Regions from separate parts of the Bacillus sp. JJ1122 genome, predicted to be linked through region 1. Evidence: riboswitches for the same ligand, from Rfam matches in the RefSeq annotation. Region 1 holds a riboswitch; each other region holds the start of a gene.

Region 1 (7,569 bases):
TTGAAACGTTTTTATCCGAATGAACCTCTGTATCTATGAGATTTTACTGATTGCTGGCCAATGTAGCTTTCTCGGTTACATCCACCATCCAGGACACAATTGTCGTACTGTCACGAACATTGTTTTCCTGAATTCCTTTTAATAAAGTCTCAACGCTTTCTCCATTAGAAGATTTCGAGAAAACCCGGAAAATGTCCTGTGGATTGGAGAATCGTTCCCCAGGGCATTCTATTAAACCATCGGTTGTCAGCAAGAGATGATTAATGCCCTGCCGCAGTTCCTTTCTGCCGGTGCTGTAGCAGGGGACTGGCATCTCAAAAGTGTTCACCTGTCCAATCCACTCATAGAATTGCCTTTGATTTAATTGATGCTGACCGAAGGCGGTTAACTCGGGGTGATGTAAATATAAAATACAGTCGCCAACCGAGAACCACCAGCAGTACCTGCCTTTCCTTGCTGCGATTAAACAGGCAGTTTCCCCTTTAACTTTACTGCACTCATCCATAAATTCTGTGCTTCGAAATAGGTTTAGCACCATTTTTTCCAGGCTTATGAATGCTTGGTCTGGCTGAAGAGTTAGACATTCATTTATCTCATTTTTTCGTCGTTCAAAGGTTTGGACAATCAATTCTGCGCTTTCGGCGGAATTATGGGCATCCAAAAGTATGACAAACTCCCAATCTTGTCTTTCATCAATCAATAATAAGCAGCCGTCCTCATTCTTATATTGACCAGCAGAGGAATTCCCTCCGTAGCGGCCAACAACAACTCGGCCAAATTGGTCAACGCTTATGGTATCGACAAAAGTCTTCTGGCTTCCGACCCAGCTAAAATCATAAACTTTATTCATATTAATTTAAGACCGCCTTTTGGCTCATGATATGCCAAACACCATGCACAGTATGGCTGACACCCTCATTTATAATCGAACCAGAAATTTGAGTCTCGCCAGCATACTTGCTGCTAACAAAACAGTCCTCCACTACAATCACGCCTTTTCAAAATATTTCTAAAATTATAATATAATGTAAGCTTAAAAGATATCATAATCATAAAAAAACTCCCTAAACCAGGGAGCTTGTCAGCGTGGTTCCTAAATAAAATAAGAAGGGAGCGAAAATGGTGATTTTCGCTCCCTTCTTATTTTTTATTTTTAAAACAATTAATTTTCGTTTTCATCATCCATTTCATCTTGCTGTTCGCCATCACTTGGGCCATTATCCTGGTCAACGCCATCCCCACATGCTGTAAGGCCGCCTAAAATCACACTTAGTGCCAACCCGCTTGCTAATAGTTTCTTTTTTAGTATCATGAATAACAGCTCCTTTTTATTAGATTGTTGCTTAAAGAGTAACTACCCGTTTTTTTGAGGAGACAAACTTACTTGAATTGTCGACTCCATCCTGCACCATATTGTTAGTCAATTTATCCAAACATTGATTCGTTGAAATTACAAAGATTTTAGAAGAACGAAAATGGAAAGCAGAGATATGGAATATAGAATTGTACCCTTGCTTATTAATCATTCAATAAACTTTAAAACAACCAACCAATCATGCTTTAACTTACTAAAAGTAAGCAATTTGTATTATAATATTATGACAGAGTTAATAGCTCGCTATCTCATGATGATTACTAAATAGAATAGGATAGGGCCAACAATGGAGGGGGAAATTATGTTCCAAAGAGATATTAAAGATCATTGGACAGTACGATATGAAGAAAAGGATTTTCCGCATGTCCAAATGGGACTTGTTTTAAATCCACAGAGATGGCGGGAATTGGATCCATTTATCCTGATGGCAGAGGACTGGTTCAAGCGCGGGACATTTTCCGATCATCCACACCGTGGTTTTCAAACGATAACATATGTGATAGATGGCAGGCTTGAACATATCGATAATCACGGCGGGCACAGTATTCTTGAGGGTGGAGATATTCAATATATGAATGCCGGGTCTGGAGCGAGACATGCAGAAGAGGCAGTTGATGACGACATTGCTCATACACTGCAGCTATGGCTGAACCTTCCTAAAGAGCTAAAGAGTACTAAAACCTCTTATCAGAATGTGTATTCTGAAACCGTACCAATCGTCCAGATTAAAGGCGGATCAGTTAAGGTATACTCAGGCGAAACCGCTGGGGTAAAAGGACCGCTTGAACCATTAGTGCCTTTTGCGCTTGCTGAAATAAGCTTGTCTGAAGGAACAGAATTTTCCTACGAGCTTCCAGAGGGGCACAATGCATTTCTTTATATTCTTTCTGGTGACCTTATGGCAGGTACCGGAGAAACCAGCCTGGAAAAATCAACAGCGGCGACATTAACCTTCAACGATGGAGGTAGTGGGTTAAGTGAACTGCGGCTGAAGGCAAATAAACGCTCAAAACTATTAGTTTATTCAGGGAAACCCATTAAGGAAGAGGTCGTTGCTTACGGACCTTTTGTAATGAATTCAATGGACGAAATCCGCCAGGCTTACCGAGATTACCAGGAAGGGAAATTCGGGGTAGAAGCGAAGTAGAAATTCTGGGAATTATGTAAAGTTTCTATTTCTTTTTTTCTGTCGAAAAAGTAAGATAATAGTAGAATTAATATCCGATAAAGGCAAACCCAGGGAAACCTGGGGACGCAAAGCTACAGGGGCTAATGTCAGACAGACAATGCCAGCCAGTTGCCGAAGATTCACATAGCAGTTGCGTGTGTGCTGTTCTTCGGGCAGCACTTTTTTATTTTTCATCGATTTTAATTCAAACTTTTAAAATGGAGGAAAAAAGATGAAGAGACTTTTAACAACAGCGGTTTTAACAGGGGTACTTACCTTTGGTACAGCTGTATCGGCAGATGAGGTAATTGAAACAACTGACCCGGGGACAACACCAGACCAGTTTTTATTTACCTTTGACCAATTGTTTGAGGAATTAAAGCTGTTAGTAACCTTTGATGATGAGAAAGAAGCTCAGCTGCTGCTTGATTTTGCCAGCGAGAGACTTGCAGAAGCAGCCGCGATGTCTGAAGAAGAGAAAGATGCGTTTGTTCAAGAAGCATTAGAGGATTATTTAGCAGCACTTGAGGAAGCACAGGAAAAAGTAACGGAAGTCATTGTGGAAGATCAGACCGATTCTGAAGGTGCAGATGAACTTACTGAAGAATTGGCAGATACTGCAGAAGTCGAGGATGACCTTGCTGAGAATGCAGAAGATGATCTAAAGGAAGAGCTGGAAGAAGCTGTGGAAGAGGCTAAGGTTGTTGCGAATGTGGTCAAGGGCCTTGATCAGGAAATGGTGACTCAGCTTCGTGAGCAGAATCTTGGATACGGCCAAATCGCACAGATTTTCTGGCTGTCAGAAGCATCAGGCAAAACAGTTGAGGAAATCTCTGCTATTTATACAGAAGAAAAGGTTGGCTTTGGTCAAGCAGCCAAACAGCTTGGCGTTCATCCTTCGCAGATGAAAGGACTCGCATCTGGAAAGAAACAAGTCTCTGACGAGGAAGAAGCCGAAGATGTAGTGACGGAAGAAGGAACAGGGTCCGGTGAAGTTGGAGCTGAGGATGGGGATGCCGCGGTTGAAGAAGGCACTGAAACTGAATCAGAACAGCCAGAAGATGCTGGAACAGAGGGTGAAACTGCCGAAACAGCTTCCGTTGAACAAACGACTGTACAAGCAGCAGGAGTAAAAACAGTAAAGAGCACTGAGAAAAAGACTGCTGCCCAGCCGGCAACAGTTAAAGCAGATGAAAAGAAAGCTGCAGCAGCTAAGAAGGCAGAAGAGCAAAAAGCGGCAGCTGCCAAGAAAGCAGAAGAACAAAAGCAGGAAGCAGCTAAAAAAGCTGAAGAAGTGAAGAAAAAGGAAGAAGAGAAAAAGGCTGAAGAAAAGAAACGTGAAGAGGCTAAGAAGAACGAGGAAAAGCAGCAAGAGGAAGCCAAGAAAGCTAAAGATAAGAAAAACGATAATTCTAAAGAAGATGATGATGGGCAAGGAGAAGAAAGCAGTGATGAAGGTACCGGCAAAGGCAAAGATAAGAAGAACGGAAAGTAAAGTGGCCTGAGCCAATAAGGATCAAGGATAAAAGGGACTGGAGTTTTACACTTCAGTTTGAGCCTCTCGATTTGACGAATTTACCGATGTCATGTATGATGTAGTTATAAATTTAAATAGTTCTCCTAAAGGGGAGTAGCTTTTACAACAGGGTCGTCATTACGGAGATTTCTCCCGGCTTTGTTGGCAACATTCATTCGTTGTTAGCAAGACCTTTGCCAATTTTGGTGAAGGTCTTTATTTGTTTTAAAACCTTCACCGTCGTGGGTGAAGGTTTTTTTATTTCAGATAAGGCATTTTCACAATAAGCAACATAAATTTAGTATTGGAGTGTGACAGTTATGAAGAAAAAACAACTGCGTTTTAATGAATTGGTCAAAAAGAACAGAGAAGAGCTTTTAATGGATCAGCAAGTACTGGAAAAGATTGAAAAGCGATTGGATGAGAAATACGCTAATTCTAAGAAATAGTTCATTAAATCATATGGAGGATCACAGATGTTATTAAGAAAGTATATGTCTTTGCTTGGCGTCGGGTCGGCACAAATTGACCTTATATTAGAGAAGGATGTTTTAAAGCCTGGTGAATCAGTGAATGGTCAATTTTTAATTAAAGGCGGAACGATTGACCAGCATCTTAAGCAAATTGACTGCGCCCTCGTCATGGTAGATGAAAAAACTGGCGCAGAAGAAGTCATTGATACAACAGCCATTCAGGTTGAAACAAAGATAGGATCAGAAGAAGCAGATAAAGTTCCGTTTTCATTCAAGCTGCCCCTAGATGTTCCCATCACAACCAAGGCAATCTCCTATCACTTCAAAACAAAACTAACCTTCGAACAAGGCGTCGAAAGTTGGGACGAAGACATGATCAAAGTAGTAAAAAACAAATAATTTAACACATTAAAGCACTGGGGGTCAGACCCCCAGTAAGGTAATGCGTTAAAGCACCGGGGGTCAGACCCCCGATAAGGTAAAGCGGTGAAGCGTGGGGGTCTGACGCTGTGAGAGGAGGTAATGCGTTGAGTTTTTTTGGAGATTTAGCGAGTAGTGTTGTTTATATGCTGAAGGGTTCGAAGATTGCGCTGGCGGAGAAGGATGAGAGGCTGCAGCTGATTGGTGAGGGTCGCAGTGCTTTTGCATTCAGGATCCGGGGGACGGACCTTGTCTTGAAGGTGTTCTTTCCTCCATTTGAGAGAATTGCTGCTGAGGAAGCAGCGATTTATAAAGAACTCAAGGGCAATCCATTCTTTCCTGCGATGCATGAATCAGGCAAGAATTATCTCGTCATGGATTATGTTCAGGGAACGACACTCTTTAATTGTTTGGTAAAGGGGATCCCAATAGCTAGTGAACATATCAAGGAAGTAGACAACGCCTTGCAGCTGGCAAGAGAAAAAGGTCTGAACCCCTCTGACATCCACTTAAGGAATATCATAGTTACTCCAGAAGGCGATGTTCGGCTGATTGATGTGGCACGATTTCGGCAGACAAAAAAATGCTCTCAGTGGGATGACCTGAAACTAGCTTTTTACAAGTTTTACAGACATAAGCGTTTTCCGAAAAAAGTACCGCAGTATGCAATGAATCTAGTGGCTTTCTTTTATAAAAAAGGGCTGCTTCCATCAATTAATTAATTAATTTTCATTTTCATTTGGTGGAAGCCGCCTATCACCTTTTCCCCTGCCAGATGCATCTAAATCCTCTTATCCTACCTGAAAATAGCCAAGCTATAATTCGGATTTGGATAAACTCTACAGGATAAAAGTCAAAGACTCATCCTAAAACAATACATAAAATTATATTAGTTTCATTTTTTCTGGGAAATACACTTAGCTTTCTTCAAAATGTAATCCAAAAATTAATTATTATCGTTATATATTGAAGAGATCATAGCCGATTCCTTTTTTCCCTATAAAACTTAATCCGTTATAATAGTAGTAATTTGACGAAAAGGAGACCATATATGAGGAATAGTCCCGACAGTGTTCTTTATGAAAGCATCCAGGCTAAAAATAAAGAAGCGCTTGAAACATTATATGATCGGTACGAAAAAATCCTCTTTTCATTTCTTTATAAAATGACCCAGGATTATGATTTAGCAGAGGAAGCTTTGCAGGAGGTCTTTTTAAAGATTTGGAGAGGGACCGGTGAATACGATGAAAGTAAAGGTAAATTTACTTCATGGCTGTTCACGATGGCACGAAATTCGGCAATAGATATTATTCGCAAGAAAAAAGTGAAACCATCCGTCCCTATAGATGATATAAATCATATGGTAAGTGATGATCAATCCGTTGAAGAAAAAGCTGAGTGGCAGGAAGAAAAAGTAAGAGTCCAAGAAGCTGTTTCTAAGCTTTCGGACGAACAAAGAGGCATGATTCAATTGATGTACTTTAAAGGTTATACCCAACAAAAAATATCCGAAGATTATAATATCCCCCTTGGTACCGTAAAAAGCCGAATTCGTCTGGCATTGAAGAATTTAAAAAAATCACTGGTTTTTGAGCATGAAAGGAGGGGCTGAAAATGGAGAAAATGAATTGTGATCATCTAATCGATTACTTTAACCGCAGCTTAACAGAAGCAGAGAAAGAGCGGTTTGAGGTACATTTAGAGCGTTGCCCAGAATGTCGGGAAGAATTAAAAGAGTTAGTAGAAATTACAGGAGAACTTCCATATCTATCAGAACCAAAAACTCCTCCATCCAGTATGAAAAACAGGATTTTAGAAAATGTTTTTGAGACTGCAGAATCGGAAAATATTCAACTCACAAAAACAGAGCGGCCAAACCTGACTGTGAACAAGCCTTCAGCAGTGCAAAAGAAATCCTGGTTGACTCCATTGCTTGCAGCTACATTGCTCCTTTCGCTGCTAGGGAACGGATACACATTAATGAAATTGAATGAAGAGAAACCTGGAAAAGAGTTAGCAGAGGCTGTAAACAATGTTCAATTGGAGCCAAGTGAAAATTTTCTCGGCTCAGGAGAGGCTTCGATTCTCACCTATAATGACGAGATGAGTGTCATTGTTCAAGCTGATAAGCTAAAAGCGATAGAAGGAAACGAAGTATATCAGGTATGGCTGATAGAAGACGGTAAACCTGTTCCCGCAGGCTCTTTTGTGCCAGACGCTACCGGGAGTGGAGCTGCTTTTTATAAAATAAAGGCAGACAAAAATAAAAAATGGGATACGATAGCGATAACCTTGGAACCCCAGCCTGGAAATGAACTTCCGGAGGGACAAATCGTTTTGAGCTCAAAATTATAAGAAGGAATCCGACTGCTTTTTTAAGCAGCCGGTTTTTTTTTTCTAAAAAAAGTGATCCAAATAAAAACTGTCTCCGTTAGGTAAGTGAAAAAACATTTAAAAAGGAGATGTTCAATTATGAATTGGAAAAAATCCGTATTAGCTATCCCATTAAGTTTTTCTTTATTAATTCCAACGGTGGCAACCGTCAGTGCCCATGAAGGAGAAAATCACGCACAAAATCATCCGACAGTGACTTCTCCTGCTTCGGATTTAAGAGCAA
Region 2 (7,569 bases), on a different contig from region 1:
TTATTAAAGGAAAAAGGTGTTGATGTTGCTTCAGACGTTTGGACTGGACTGATCGCACCGCCAGATACACCTAAAGATGTCATAAACGTTCTGCATGATTCTTTTAAAAAGGCATTGGAAGATCAGAAGGTTATCGACACATTCGCAAAGCTTGGGGTTGAGCCAAGCTATGCAGGACCTGAAGATTTTGCTGAGATTATGAAAAAAGACTATGACCTTAATAAAGAAGTCTTAAAGGCTGCAGGAATCATTAAGTAATCATGAAAGGAGAAAGAGCGGATGCTTTTTCTCCTTTACATTTATAGGATGAAAATAAGGAGGCAACTTTTATGAATTTTTTAATGGAAGTTATGGAAAAACATCGGTCAGTTCGACAATTTACTGAAAAAGATGTATCTAATGACCTTTTAAAACGGGTTTTTGAAGTTAGCCAGTGGGCCTCAACTTCCAATCACTTGCAAGCTTATTCAGTCATTGTAATAAGAGAAAAGGAGAAGAAGCGATGTCTTGCAGAACTGTGTGGTAATCAGGCGCATATTGCGAATAGTCCAGTATTTTTGGTGTTTTGCGCAGATCTAAATCGAATAAAAATAAGCCATGATCTCGAAAGTAAGTCTATGAACCTTAATCTAGTGGAACCTCTTTTAGTTGCCACTGTCGATACTGCATTGTTTGGTCAAAATGTACTTCTTGCTTCAGAGTCGCTAGGACTGGGTGGTGTATTTATTGGCGGGATCCGAAACAATCCACATGACGTATGCCATCTATTAAACATTCCAGAACATATTTTCCCCTTATTCGGGATGTGTCTTGGTTATCCTGAGAAAGTAAATGAGCAAAAGCCTAGATTGCCAATTAATGCGGTGGTTCATACAGAAGAATATGATTATGCGAAATTGCCGGGATTCATTCAGGAATACAATAATACGATGAAACAATATTATGAGAATAGAACATCAGCAAAGCGAAGTCAGACGTGGACAGATTATGTTTCGGAAGTATATAAAGAGCCTAGAAGGGTTCATATGGCTGAATTTTTAAAAGAGAAGAAGTTCGGATTTAAATAGAATGTATAAACGAATTTAAATACATTTCATATCGATGAAGGAACGCGCTTTAATAGGATGATGCGTGTGGAAAGGAGTAATCGTGCAAGGACAAACGTCTGTTTCTGCCCAACCTGAAGCCCATATATCAATAAAGAGCAGGGATAAGGTTCAAGGAATTCTCATTGGCTTTCTCGCCATCGGCTATATCCTCCTTCAAATGGCTCCGGTTACAGAGGTAGAGAGGTTGGTAAGCCTTATCGCACTGGCCGTTATAGTAGTGGTGATGCCGGGAATTAGGGGAACCACGCTTGTCATTAGTGTCCTTCTTTTGCTCGCTGCTGTTTCACTAATGGCCTATCATCATGTCCCGGCACAAGAGTGGCTTAAATCATTGCGGATCAATATTACTCTTGTCGCTATCTTTCTAGTTGTACCATTGCTTGGGATACCTGTAAAAGCAGGTGGGTATGTTGAAGCATTAAAAATCGTTCTAAATAAAAAAATGAACGAACCATACTTTTTTTATCTTGGTACCACTTTTTTGACTCACATTCTGGGTGTCGTTTTAAATATAGGGTCCGTTTCCATCGTTAATCAACTTACGGCTGCTTCTAATATTAAAGCTCCACGCCTTGTAGCTAATGCGATAAACCGGGGGTTCGTAACGACCATATTTTGGTCTCCGTACTTTTCTGCAATGGCCCTTATCTTAAGCCAGCTGCCTATAAAATGGTCTTCTATCGTATTTTATTCAATGGGACTTTCTATAATAGGAATTTTGGTTAGTTTATTGATCGACCGCAGCCAAATAAAGGCGAGCTTTCCAGAGGAGCAAGGAGAAAAGGGACTATACCAGGATAAAGAGACACTGATTAATGCAAGAAAGAAAGTATTCGAACTGTTTACTTATCTAATCGTAATAACAGCCGCTGTTTTAATTCTCGAATTTATGACTGGATACTCTATTGTCTTGATGATCTGTTTAGTTTCTTTGGCCTTTCCGCTACTTTGGTGTGTTTTTTCAGGAAAGAGCACCGTATATTTTCAAGAATTCCAACAGCATGTGTATATTGGAATTCCCCGGATGAAAAAAGAAATTGTTCTGTTTTTGATAGCAGGCTTTTTTAGTGGCGCTTTTATCCATGCTGACTTAAGCAACACCTTAATCAACTTTATTCAAAATATATTTGGATCCTTTCATTTAGGAACAGCATTTTTTCTTTCTTTCATTGTTTTTCTTACTGCATTAATTGGAATACACCCCATTGTAGTGGTAACCATTTGTGTAACCAGTCTAAAACCTGAATTAATTGGGTTCAGTCCAGAATATTTCGCAGTACTCCTTTTGGCAAGCTGGGGAATCACAAATCCAGTAGCTCCAGCCACAGCAGTAAATAATCTCCTAGCCAATTTATTAAAAGTGGACCTCCTAGAACTCTCGATACGCTGGAACATAAGGTATGTCATTATTATGCTTATTATCATTCCTTTGTATTTGGAAATGGTAGGATTGTAAGTGGAACATGGGGACGGTTCTCGTGTTCCGGTTTGAAACGCAAGAAGTGGAGTATGGGGACGATTTTCGTGTCTCATTCAATAAATGAATAGCAGATAGCAATTTAAAAAAAGCCAGGTTCCTCCAATGAAATATTGTGAGAACCTGGCTTTGTTGTTTCATTATTTTTTGATCAGTAAATAACCAAATTAGTAAAAATCCTATTTTTCTAGGCATTTACGTTCCAAATCGAACAAGAGAACCGTCCTTATATTCTATCTATATTCTAATTCAACTTACTGCCTTCTCTTCATGCTGCTGAAGTTTGCCGATTCTCATATCTGGATCTGGGTGTGTTGAAACAAGATTCGCCCATAGACCTTTTAATTCAGAATTATCCATTTCATCAAACTTATCTAAGACTCTTATCAGTGAATCTCTATATCCTAATTGATGAGCAAAGTAATCTGCTTCATATTCATTTTTTCTTACGGAATTCATAACAAGTAAAGTTCCGAATTTTGTCCATAACCACATCATAGCAACTAATATGACATCAACAAAGAAAGTAATGACTAGGGTGCCAAAGCTTCTATTTATTATACTCATCATGATTCCAGCGATATAAAAGAAGAATCGATAAATCACAAACATGCCGGTTACAATCATATTACCTACAGAAACAATGAGAATTAAATCAGTATCCTTATTAGATAAGTGACCAAATTCATGAGCCAAGGTTGCTTTAATCTCTTCATCACTGAAAGATAAAAGTCCTTTTGTAAGACAGATTGTTTTTCTGCCTGTAGCAAAAGCATTCGCGTTGTTATCCTTACTAATGAATAACTTCACATTACCGGAGATTGAAGGATCTAATTTCTTTGCTTGAGCATATACCTCATTAAAAAGAGGGAGTAATCTTTCAATATGCTCTTGTCTCGATAATGGCTTACAACCTTGTTGAACTCTTAACAGCCACTCTCCAAATGGAGAAAGGGCAAGCGTCAAAGATATGGCATACATAAGCAAACCAATCCACAGCTCATTAAACAAACTTATTACCAGCAAGGTATTCAATATAAGATAAATAATAATTCCTATATTGCCCTTTCTAAACAACCTTCGCGCAAAATCGACAATGTACACTTTTCATTCCTCCTAAATTAGTATTCACTCGCCTTATGTGCTACTAATTTACCATTTGCTGAAAAAGAATATTGTCGAATTATGTAATTTTTTTAGAAAAAATAGGAATTTAGATACAGATGGCTGTTCTGACGTTTCATTAAGAGTGAATAATGAGATACAAAAGGACGGTTTACTGCGTTATGGCATCACATCAGTCCTAACAAGAAATCGTTGAATTTTTCCTTTACATCCAGTTCCAAAGACCTATATACTTAATATGTAAATAATTCCAAATCAAATACTATGAAAAAGGCAAACTTCTCGAAAGGGGAGGACGCAAAGCCGTGAGTCTAAGGCATGCTGAGGTATGCTATGATCGTCAGGTCTCCATAGAATAGAGATTCTCTTACTATGGCTTTTTGTCATAGTTTTTTTATTATCCGGGAGGGAATCATGGCATGAGCTTTCTTAAGACGTTTGGTAAATATGCAGGGAAAACCGCTGGGATTGTGGTTGGAGGACCCATCCAGGTTATTGGGGAGTTAACCGGATCAGATGTGATCGAGGATATCGGAAAAGGAGTAAGAAAAGCCTCGGAGTTCGCTGGAACTACAGTTGGACAAGCTGCTGATGGAGCTGTTGGGACGGTTGCGGGAATCATCAATGACAATCCCGCGCAGCGTGATCAGGGCTTGAATGATATCGGAAGTGCTGTCGGAAGGACTGCGAAGGGGGTCTACCAAACTGCTAAACACACGGTCCATAATGGCGGTGAAGTCATTGGCGGTTTTATCGATGGAGATCATGACCGTGTTAAAAAAGGAGCCATATCCATCGCTAAAACGGTTGCCATAGGAGCATTGGCTGTAGGAGTTGTCGATATTATAGATGGAGTCGATATTGCTGATGCGGAGGAGACAGGTTCCGATTTATCAGGTGACGATATACCATTCGAGACCAAAACGATTGAACTTCCTAATGGTGAAAACGTTACGGATTCCTTCCCGGTTTTCGATAGTGAATATGAAGTGGATATAGAGGAAGACATGTATCTGAGAAGCGATTATATCCATTTTACATATGCAAACTATGAGTTATATGAGGATATTCAAGGAGATCCGGAATTAGCTGAAGAGCTAGGCTTGAACGAAGCTGACATTGAAGCTTTGTCCAATGGAGATAATCCAGAAGGATACACTTGGCATCACAATGAAGAGCCAGGCGTCCTGCAGTTAGTTGACCGGGAAACCCATGCAAGCGTGGGACATACTGGAGGCCGTGAACTTTGGGGTGGCGGGAGTGAGTATAGATAAGTTAGAAAAAGCAAAATTGAGCCAAAAGGGGCAGTGTGATGGGTTTCTTTAGGAATGTTTTCGAAGTAGGTAAAATCTTCGCCGATTCAGGAAAAGAATTAGGGCAGATCCTAAGTGATGGAAGAAAAGAGTTTACCGAATTGATGACGGACGGCTTTAAAGAAATGGTGATTAAAGGCAACAACGATTATAAAACATCTTATGAAAAAAATAGTGAAGCAGGAGAGATCCTGTATGAGGCCCGAAGGAAGTATGATGCGTTGTTTGATGATGTCCACACGGAAATACTTTGTGTTGAAACGTTGATTGACGATCATTATGTCTATAAAAAGAAATTGTATGAAGAGATTAAAAGTCAATACGAAGCAACGGTGGAGAAATATATAACAGACTATCATTTAAGAAGGAAGGATTTTTATTCTTCACATACTGAGGATAGCAATCCCTTCATGCCTGCAGCCGCTGCGGTGATCGGTACATTGGGTGTAGGACTTGTCGGAGGGATTATTGGCATGGATTTAATCCAGCAAAGAACACGTGTGAAACAGGCAGATGCCTATTTGCAGGAAGCGAAGAAAATTAAGGCGAAGCTGGAATTAGAGGGTGGAAGACTAAGAGTATTGAAAACGAACTTGGCCTTTGTTGAACAAAACATCTATGAAGAACGTTCGCTGATTGAGCGCTTATATCGCCCTCTTAAAGAAAAAATGAAGCATACGGAAGAATTATTAGCTTCAGATTTTACCGATGAATCGGACGTCCAGGATGCAGAGCAAGCGATCGAAATCATCAGGATGCTGGAAAAAACACTTACTACACAGTTTCTTCAAGATGAGGCAGTCATCACGACTCAGTATCAGGAACTGACTAAACAGTTAGAGCAATTAGTCCGACAAATATAGTGGAAACTTCAAATGAAAAGGGGAAGTCATAATGAGTGTAAAAAATGTTTTTAGCCCATTGGATATCGCATCAGTTGTAACAGAAACGATTAATTCGGCGACAAGTTACTTGAAGGCAAAAGAAGTGGAAGAAACCGAAAGGCAACGTCTGATTTCTTGCCTCAATGCCATCACCGCCAAGATTGAGCTGGAGAGAGACAAGTTTGAGAAATTCATGGAAAATAGTTTCGCAGAACGTGAACGATTGTATAGCTCTGCAGATAAAGTACTTGAAAAGGGACTGCAGGAAAATAATATGCAGCTTGTGACGCTTGCATCCAATTTAATGATGAATGTCTATAACAAGAACCCGCTAGATGGACTGGATAACAAATTGCAGGATGTAAAGCTGGAGGGCCTTCAGCCTATAAAGAGTTATATTGACTAATAGGAGTGAAAATCATGTCCTCAAAAGAAGAATGGGAACAAGCTGAACAAATCATCAAAGAAACATTAAAACAAGCAGCAGAAGAACTGGACGCAACAATAAAGCAGGAAGAAGCAGAACGAGCAGCCATCCTGGCCAAAGAACAACAAATATACACCATCCTGCAAGCAGACAAAGCAAAGTTCAATCAAGAAATGCAAAACAAACAACAAAACAACCAGCTGCAACTATTAAACGAGCAACTAGAAGAAGCTATCAAAAATGACGATCAAGAAGCTATTCAAAAGTTAATGTTGGAAATGAACAGTATTTAATGGGAAATGGGTGGAACATGGGGACGGTTCTTGCGTTCCAAATAGCGCAGACACCGGGAAGGTTCTAGTGTCACGTTCGGGAGTCGAAATAAAAGACGAGAAGTTTTGCGGGGATTCGTCATTAAGCTTTTTTTTCTTATGGCTTATTACATTTAGTTATTAAATAACTCTGGTGGAATTGACAAACTTGAAGAGAGAAAAAGATCCGAAACAGACGGTTCTAATGTCCCATTCTGTACTCGAAATAAAGTGAACTAGAAACTGAGCTCTTTTCAATTTTTTTCAATACATATGTGACTGCTAAACTAAAGTAGAATAGGAGGATACCAAAAAAATATTGAATATTACTATGTTATTTTGTCAAGCAGAAGAACCGTCTCCGAGTTTCGCGTCCTTTCGAAATAATTAAGATGAGGTGAGAAGATTTATATGTCTAGTCTGAGCAGCCCTGCAAAAACTATGGATTTTACTATTGCATCAGCAATATCACATCAAACATTTACAGCGGGTAGCAAATTACATCAAATGGTTAAGAAGAATCTTAGTTCATTAAATTCTAACTTAACACATCTTGATATTAATAGTTATCTTAATGATGCATATAAACTTGCAAACAGGACGTACTTTAGGTTAAGGGCTACGAGTTATGATAGAAGTAGATATCTAGAGATACATAATAACTTAGTTTTTCTATTAAGTGATTACTTTGGGTTGCTTAATGAAATTATGGCTACTGGAGAAGTTCATCCCTATATAAATATACTAAATCAGCATCCCCTAGTTGTGGAAAATGGAGTACTCTTTACAAACAAAAGATTGGTTAGCAGAATTTTACCAGAAAAAAAAGGGAAAATATCAGGGGGATATGGAGAAGGTTTAGTAAGGTTATTGTTGGCTCAGATTGATAATGTACAAGAACATGGAATCTTAAAAGTTGGGAC
Region 3 (7,569 bases), on a different contig from region 1:
ATAAGAAACCATTACAGCTGAGACCATCATCAAGATGGTCGAACCAGCTGATACTAAAAAGCTGTTAAAGAAGGCGTTAATCCATGGACGCGGGATGACAGATTCCCCGCCGCCAAGCAGCCATTCCCATGACTTCAACGAGTATTCAGTCGGGAAGAACTTCTTATCGACCTGACTCCAATCAGCAAAGGAATTCAACACCATGTAGATATATGGATAAATCATGATCAGCAATAGGACAATCGCAAACAGGTAACGAAAAACCAATCCTTTTTTCTTAGGTCCAACCATTTCGTTTCCCCCACAGTTCCAAGAGTTTTCGAATGATGTAAATCGCAACAAACGTTACAATCGATGCGATGATGGCAATAGCAGAAGCGTAGCCGGCTTGCAGGTTGGAGAATGCTTTTGTGAAAATCTCCATCTGCCATGTATTCGTGGCAAAATTCGGTCCGCCGCCAGTTAATTGATAAACCTCTGTGAAAATACCAAACGTAACACCAATCGATAAAATCAATACAGTAAACAACGCAGGATAAAGGAGTGGAAATGTAATCTTCCAAAAACGCTGCCATGGCGTTACTCCATCAATCATCGCTGCTTCATAGACATCTTTACTGATGCTTTCAAATCCTGAAGTTAGAATCAGCGCATAATATCCAGTGAATTTCCAGGCGATGATCAACGCTACTACGAAGAGTGCAGCAAACGGTGATCCAAGCCAGTTAATATCAATGCCAAATCCTCGCAGGAATTCATTCAGGGGACTGTTGTAGGACAAAATCCCTTTCACGATCAGCGAGGAAACAACGCCTGACGCCAGATAAGGAAGGAAGAATCCGATTAAAAACAATCCTTTAAATCTCGGCAGCCCTTGAACGATCAATGCGACAATGATAGAAAAAGCAATGACCAATGGAACAAACACGGCCATAAATTTAAAGGTTACAAAAAAGGCACTCTGCACACCCTGGCTTTTCAAGGCCTCGGAGTAATTTTCCATTCCGACAAAATTATACGTCGGCGATATTAAATTCCAGTCCGTCACAGATAGAAACAGTGACCAGACGAGCGGTATCAGAAAGAAAATAATTGCGTATAAAAGATAAGGACTGGCAAAAAGCCAGCCCAACCATCCTTGGTTCTTTCTCATTATTTGAGAGCCCCCTCAATGGCCTCTTGCATATCCTTCCATGCAGTTTTCGGATCTTTCTCTCCTTTTACAACTGGATTGAAGGCATGCTGGCCAATAAATGTCTGAATATCATTGTATTTAGAGTTATCCATTGGCGGGATTGCATTCGGAACGGCAGCAGCGTATGGCTGTAATGCCGGGTTGTTTTCAAAGAACGCTTTGAAAGTGTCGTTCGTTGTTAAATCATCACGTGCCGGTGGCAAGCTTGTCTTTTCAAGCCATTTCAAGTCATTTTCAGGATTTGAATAGACCCATTTAATGAATTCGCTCGCAGCCTTTTGCTGTTCTTTCGTTGCTGAAGCATACACGACAAGACCTTTTGTATCTGCGAATGTTTTAACGTTTTCTGTATCCATTCCGTCTGGAACAGGAGGCAATGCTAATGTGTAAGTCTCATTCAATTTCATTTCCGGGAATTTTTCAGCCCAATAAGAAATTGTCCATGGACCAATATCCGTAAAGATTCCCAATCCGCTTTCAAATGGATCTTTTGACTGTCTAGTCATTAAAGCGTCTGCTTTTTGCAGCTCTTCTACAAATCCAAGAACTTGCTCTCCGGCTTTCTTATCGCCAGTGAATTCAGTTCCTTCTACAAATTTATTGCCATCAGATGCTGCGTTATAAAGCATGAAGAAGTCGAACCATCTTTTCCAAGCTGTAGGATCAGCAAGGTCTGGTTTAGCCCATACATATTTGTCTGGGTGCTTTTCTTTTAATTTCTTCGCTACTTCCAGCATTTCGCTGTATGTTTTAGGCGGTTCGTTATAGCCAAGTTCCTTCAAGACGTCCAATCTCCAGCCAAACAACATCGCATTTGAGTAGATTGGCAATACGTATTGGTGGCCGTCAGCAAACTCCCAGCCCTTCATTGTATCTTCCATATTTCTGCTTTTCTTAATTTCATCCCAGCCCTCTAGCTCATCGAGTGGTAAAAGCGCTTTACTTTCAGACAGCTGAGCTGCGAAACCACGGTTGATGTTCTCTGACATCGTTGGTGCACTGCCGCCAGCAATCGCTGATTGGATGCCAGCTTCAGATGTCGGACTTTCCTTCATCGGGCTTACGTTCACCTTGATATCCGGATTTTCTTTTGTGAACTCTTCCGCTACTTCCTTCCAATACACTTGCTGTGTTGGGTTTGGAGCTGCCCAGAATTCAATTGTTGTTACGCCGTCTTTCGTGCTTCCATTGCTTTTATCTCCATTGTTACAAGCTGCAAGACCAGAAACAGTCAGTGAAGCAGCAAGCACTAACGAAGCCACTTTTTTGATTTTCATCCGATATTCCCCCAATTATTAGTATGATTTCCTAACTTTATGTTTTCAGTAATCTTACCTGAAAAAATGAGAAAACTATTAGTCTAGCTTTTTGAAGGTGACGTTTTTGATAGCGCTATCATAACCTTACAAAAAAAAGTATAATCAATAGTATCTGGGTCACGTTTATTGCTGATTTATCCTTTACCCTCATTTCTAAAGATTTTTTAAAATCATTACAAATAAATAAGTAATTAATAAATAATGTGTTTAGTAACTTTACAATTACATTATTGCACCTTACTAGTTATATGTCAAACGTAAATTATATATAAATTTTAATTGAATAAAATGTTAACTTCGATACATAGCTGTTGATCTCCGCTCCAGGCGCTTGCTTTCCTGGGGGCGTTCGCCGAGCCTCCTCGTCGCTGCGCTCCTGCGGGGTCTCGCCTGAACCACTAATCCCCTAGGAGTCAAGCGCCTTCCGCTCCGATCAACAGGCTTACTAACACGATTGGTAATTCAACAAGATTATAAGTTACATAATTACAATGATAATTTAATTGCTAAAAACATTTTGTAACGTTACAATGTAATTACAAATTAAATTACTAACATTTACTTTCATTAAGGAGAAGTTTTATATATGAAGAAAAAAGTGACTATGCAGGATATTGCGGATCGGTTGAGTATTTCTAAGAATTCTGTTTCGCAGGCTTTGACGGGGAAGCCGGGGGTTAGTGAGGAAACGCGGCTGATGGTTCAAAGAGCTGCGGATGAGTTGGGGTATTCTTATACTAATAATAGAAGCAGTCAAAAGTACGATGAGAAGAAGGGTATCAATATTGCCCTTATTGCTTCTGATTATGCTTTTTCGCTTAAAAGCTTTTTCGGGGAGATTTACCTTAGCGTGGAAAAGGAAATGAGGGCACGGGGCTGGAATTTATTAATTGAGTCGATTGACAAGGAATCGAAGGATAAGTTAATCCTCCCCTCTCTGCTGTCAAATCATCAAATAGATGGGATTTTAATTCTATCTCATATTAGCACTGACTATATTTCGAAGATTATCGATACTGGAATCCCGACTGTGCTAATTGACCATCACTCACCATACCTGCAGGCGGATGCGATCTTGACGAACAATCGCTTTGGCGCTTATAAGGCTGTTGAGCACCTGATCCAATTAGGACATCAAGACATTGCATTCGTTGGAGATATTGAGGTTTCCCCAAGCTACCAGGAGAGATTGGAAGGCTATATGCTTGCCCTGAGAAAACATGGGATAGAACCAAATGAAGCTCTATTATTTACTGACGCAGAAGAAAAACAGGAAGAAATAAACGGGTTTGTCGATGAATTGCCCTATATGCCGACTGCATGGTTTTGTGTAAACGATGGACACGGATTCCTTGTCCAGTCAGTAATGCAGCAAAAAGGATATAAGGTTCCTGAAGACATATCGATCTGCAGTTTTGACAACGGACAACTGTCCCAAATCGCTACTCCAAAAATCACTACCGTAAATATCGATTTAAACTACTATGGAAAAAAAGCAGTCGAACAGTTGAACTGGAGGATTAATCATAAGGATGAACCTATCCATGAAATCCTGCTGCCAACTACATTGATTGTTCGAGAATCAACCGCTGCTAATACAGTCAAATCAAAATAATTTTCATGGAAGCAAGGGGACGGTTCTCTTGCTTCCTTTTGCTTTAGGTAATTATAAGGTTTTTACTTGGATATTACATAGTTGTGCACGGATTGATTGCCCTGCACAAGCTCATAACTAAATCAGGCCTCCCAGAATGTTAACTAAGGGGAACATTTAGACACTTATTGCTGACATACTTTAATTATTCTAATAAGCAATAATAAAGCAATGGCAACTTTACCGAAAACTTATTCTTTCACCTCAATACTAAGTTCAGTAACAAGACTCTCATTCCCCTTAATAATGACAAGCTCTTCCTTACGGTTCAATTCATCCGTCTTAGCCATCCACGGCTCTACACAAACGAAGTCATTTCCACTTTCCGTCCATAACACGATGTATTTAAACTGCTCTCCATAGCTTAACTTAATCCTCTTCTTCTCTGCTGGATCACCAAATGAAATAGAGGAATCATTTGAATTTATGAAGACGACTGATTCTTTTAGGTTCGTTAAGTCAACCCTACCGGTGAACTGTTTTATTTGATCGTCATTGTAGTCATAGTATTTCGTTGCATCTGTTTCGTACCCAAGATTCTTTTCGCTTGTTTTGAAATAGGGATGAAAACCTGCATAAATCGGCATTGGCGAATCGCCCAGATTGTTATATTCCTGCTTAATCATAAGTTTTCCACCCTCTAGTACATATGTAAAAATAACAGTAAAGTCAAAAGGGTATGAGAGTTTCGTCTGTTCATTGCTGGTGATCCTTATCGATAGAAAAGCCCTGTTATCCGCCTCCTGACCAATAACTTCCCATGAAGCATTACGCGCAAAGCCATGGTTGGACATGGCATACGTCTTCCCTTCCCACTCATACGTTCCATTGGCCAGTTGGCCTGAAATCGGGAAGAGAATCGGAATGCCGCCTCTTACATTTTTTTCTTCGTTATAAAACGTTTCTTCATTTAAGTACAGCAACTCTTCACCTTTTACTCCGTATGAATATATAATGCCTCCACGTTCCGGGGCAATCTTGACCCATGAATTAGTCAAAGAATCTATTAGTTCGTATACTCTATAGTTTTGATCGATTGACTCTTGAACTTTATACATCATTCCACTCCTCTAGATAATATTCAACGTTGCTTCCAGAAGCCAGGAAATCAACATTTCTATATAATAGATTATAACCTAATAAAGATTGAAGAACTAAAATAGCCCTACGAATTCAAAAAGCCCTTAAAATAAATAAAAAGCAGCCAATAGGCTGCTTTCACTTTTGTTTACATCTCAAGATGACGGTCACCAATTTTTGCGGCATACATAAGGCTCATGAAAAATAAAACAGTTAATGAACCTACGATTAGGCCTGCGAAAAATGTTAACATAGCTTTCCCTCCAAGGGTTATTTCATAATTCGCCGGAAGGTCTTCATATTCGGTAGCTGGCTGGCATAGCCCTAAGGCTTTAGCCCCTATAGTTTTGCGCCACCATCTTTCAATGGTTTTGCCCTTTCGTACGAACTATGTTTCTAACTTGAGTATATCTAATATTAATATATTGTCAATTAAAAAATAGGTAAAGATAACCAATAAAAGAGTTTCCCAATTCAATTACTTTGGTCCTAATTATATTAGTTGGAAAAAGCGAAAATATAAGATATTAAATTAGAAATGGTAACCAAAATGACTAAGATTATGACATTAACTCTCTTAATGTGTGAATAATTTTAACTTTTATTAATCAACAGACATACATTTTGTCTACCTATGTCAGACTACTCCGATTTTTGAGGATTAAATTTCCAATATAATTAGAGGTTATATTTTCAGAGATGGGGAATAAACTATATAAGTTTCTCAAAATTACGGGGATGTGATGGTATGAACCGGGAAGGTAATTTTGGAGTAGGCTTTTCTTGGGGAATTTCACTTAGTATACCACTTTGGATTTCTCTATTCGGTTGGATAAAGTTATTGATAAAATTTTTATAGCTATGCAAACTTGTTTAAAAAAATATGACCTTATAATACTATAGCCTGTCCTGAAATAGGACAGGCTAATTCTTTAATTATGATAGTATTTCCTGTACCTTATTCATTACAGATTCCTTTAAGCTATCTAACTTATCTTTACTTTCCTCAAGTGTGGCAGCTTTTACCCCAAAGTAAAATTTAGCTTTTGGCTCTGTACCTGATGGACGAAGGCAGAACCATGAACCGTCAGCCAAGTGATATTTAAGAACATTTGATTTAGGCAAATCGATACCATTTTCTGTATTATCTTTAAGGTTTACTTTTATACTCAATGAATAGTCTTCAACAGTTGTTACCCCAATCGCAGCCATTTCGTTGATCTTTTCTTCACGGAAACGATTCATAAGCATTGCGATTTTCTCTGCTCCATCTTTTCCTTTTAAAGTTATGGTTTCTAGTCCTTCCTGGTAAAAACCGTCCTTTCAAAGATTTCGAGTAACCACTGATATAAGGTTTCTTCTAAGGAAAATATACATTTCCAGCCTAATCTATTAAAATCTTCCGTGAAGAAACAACAAGACAGGTTGGATTTCCTACACAACGGTCTGTATATAAGATATTCGCTTTCTTTCCTGTTTCCTTTTCACATGTTGCAATGACTTTCTTCACCGAAAAACCCTTACCGTTCCCTAAGTTGTATATTTCATTTGTTTTTGTGCCATTTAACAAATCTGAGGCCAACACTGAAAATGTTTTCACAAAGTTCTAAGGAATGCTGAAGAATAATAGGAATCAAATGCGATTCAGGATTATGATCCTCACCGATTTCCCCCGTAACATGAGCACCCGGCTGCATTAAAGTAGCGAAAAACATCATACGACAGACCAATTGCTTTGTGAAGCTCCTTTCGAATATGCTCAATCATCAATTTAGAACCACCATATGGATTAATAGGATTTGTAGGCGTATCCTCACTAATCATCTGGATTCTCTCTTGACTCCACCCACTAAACTATTAGCTGCAAAATGCATAACTGCATCAATATCGTAGGTAGAAAATACTTGCTCTAAATCTGAAGCATTCCCAATATCTCTCTGCTTATACATCGCTCTACTATCCACGCTTTCACGATGGCAAGTAGATAAAGTTATCAAGCACAACTACTTTTTGTCCCTTATCATTCACATACTGTATGGCTCCCAATATAGCCTGCTCCACTAACGACTAAAATCATGTAAACCCCATTTTCATTATAAAAATACAATAGGAAATTAATATTAAAAAACTTAGAGTTCTTTTATTAAAATCTATTCCAATATAATTATAAAAGCAGTATTTCTCTTTTATTCAAAAATAAATACCCAAGATAGCAAAATAGAAATGTGATTCCTATACAAAGACGTACTATAAATAAATCAAAATTTAAATAAATGAGTATATTACTTACAACAATACTGATTATAGAAACTATTAAATAG

What was found. Region 1 has a riboswitch for cyclic di-GMP ahead of V7201_RS02580 (DUF5667 domain-containing protein). Riboswitches for the same ligand answer to the same signal wherever they lie in the genome.
Region 2: linked by a shared signal. The riboswitch ahead of V7201_RS10130 (HNH endonuclease) and the one ahead of V7201_RS02580 (DUF5667 domain-containing protein) in region 1 are both predicted to bind cyclic di-GMP.
Region 3: linked by a shared signal. The riboswitch ahead of V7201_RS09940 (DUF3789 domain-containing protein) and the one ahead of V7201_RS02580 (DUF5667 domain-containing protein) in region 1 are both predicted to bind cyclic di-GMP.

Annotation. Positions count from the first base shown of each region.
Region 1 is NZ_JBALQL010000003.1:54,969-62,537, reverse strand. It holds gene V7201_RS02595 (protein phosphatase 2C domain-containing protein) at 44-850, opposite strand; gene V7201_RS02590 (hypothetical protein) at 1,163-1,312, opposite strand; gene V7201_RS02585 (pirin family protein) at 1,677-2,522, shown strand; cyclic di-GMP riboswitch class I at 2,595-2,680, shown strand; gene V7201_RS02580 (DUF5667 domain-containing protein) at 2,776-4,038, shown strand; gene V7201_RS02575 (FbpB family small basic protein) at 4,380-4,508, shown strand; gene V7201_RS02570 (sporulation protein) at 4,536-4,931, shown strand; gene V7201_RS02565 (protein kinase family protein) at 5,060-5,674, shown strand; gene V7201_RS02560 (RNA polymerase sigma factor) at 6,004-6,564, shown strand; gene V7201_RS02555 (anti-sigma factor) at 6,567-7,307, shown strand; gene V7201_RS02550 (copper amine oxidase) at 7,425-7,569, shown strand, end outside.
Region 2 is NZ_JBALQL010000016.1:45,144-52,712, forward strand. It holds gene V7201_RS10110 (Bug family tripartite tricarboxylate transporter substrate binding protein) at 1-258, shown strand, start outside; gene nfsA (oxygen-insensitive NADPH nitroreductase) at 330-1,067, shown strand; gene V7201_RS10120 (hypothetical protein) at 1,150-2,565, shown strand; gene V7201_RS10125 (zinc metalloprotease HtpX) at 2,836-3,690, opposite strand; cyclic di-GMP riboswitch class I at 3,974-4,064, shown strand; gene V7201_RS10130 (HNH endonuclease) at 4,131-4,985, shown strand; gene V7201_RS10135 (hypothetical protein) at 5,024-5,887, shown strand; gene V7201_RS10140 (hypothetical protein) at 5,919-6,314, shown strand; gene V7201_RS10145 (hypothetical protein) at 6,329-6,628, shown strand; gene V7201_RS10150 (hypothetical protein) at 7,058-7,569, shown strand, end outside.
Region 3 is NZ_JBALQL010000016.1:164-7,732, reverse strand. It holds gene V7201_RS09965 (carbohydrate ABC transporter permease) at 1-291, opposite strand, end outside; gene V7201_RS09960 (carbohydrate ABC transporter permease) at 278-1,153, opposite strand; gene V7201_RS09955 (ABC transporter substrate-binding protein) at 1,153-2,472, opposite strand; gene V7201_RS09950 (LacI family DNA-binding transcriptional regulator) at 3,101-4,129, shown strand; gene V7201_RS09945 (aldose epimerase) at 4,360-5,229, opposite strand; gene V7201_RS09940 (DUF3789 domain-containing protein) at 5,397-5,501, opposite strand; cyclic di-GMP riboswitch class I at 5,550-5,634, opposite strand; gene V7201_RS09935 (hypothetical protein) at 6,185-6,499, opposite strand; partial or broken gene V7201_RS09930 (NAD-dependent epimerase/dehydratase family protein) at 6,544-7,325, opposite strand; partial or broken gene V7201_RS09925 (polysaccharide biosynthesis C-terminal domain-containing protein) at 7,413-7,569, opposite strand, start outside.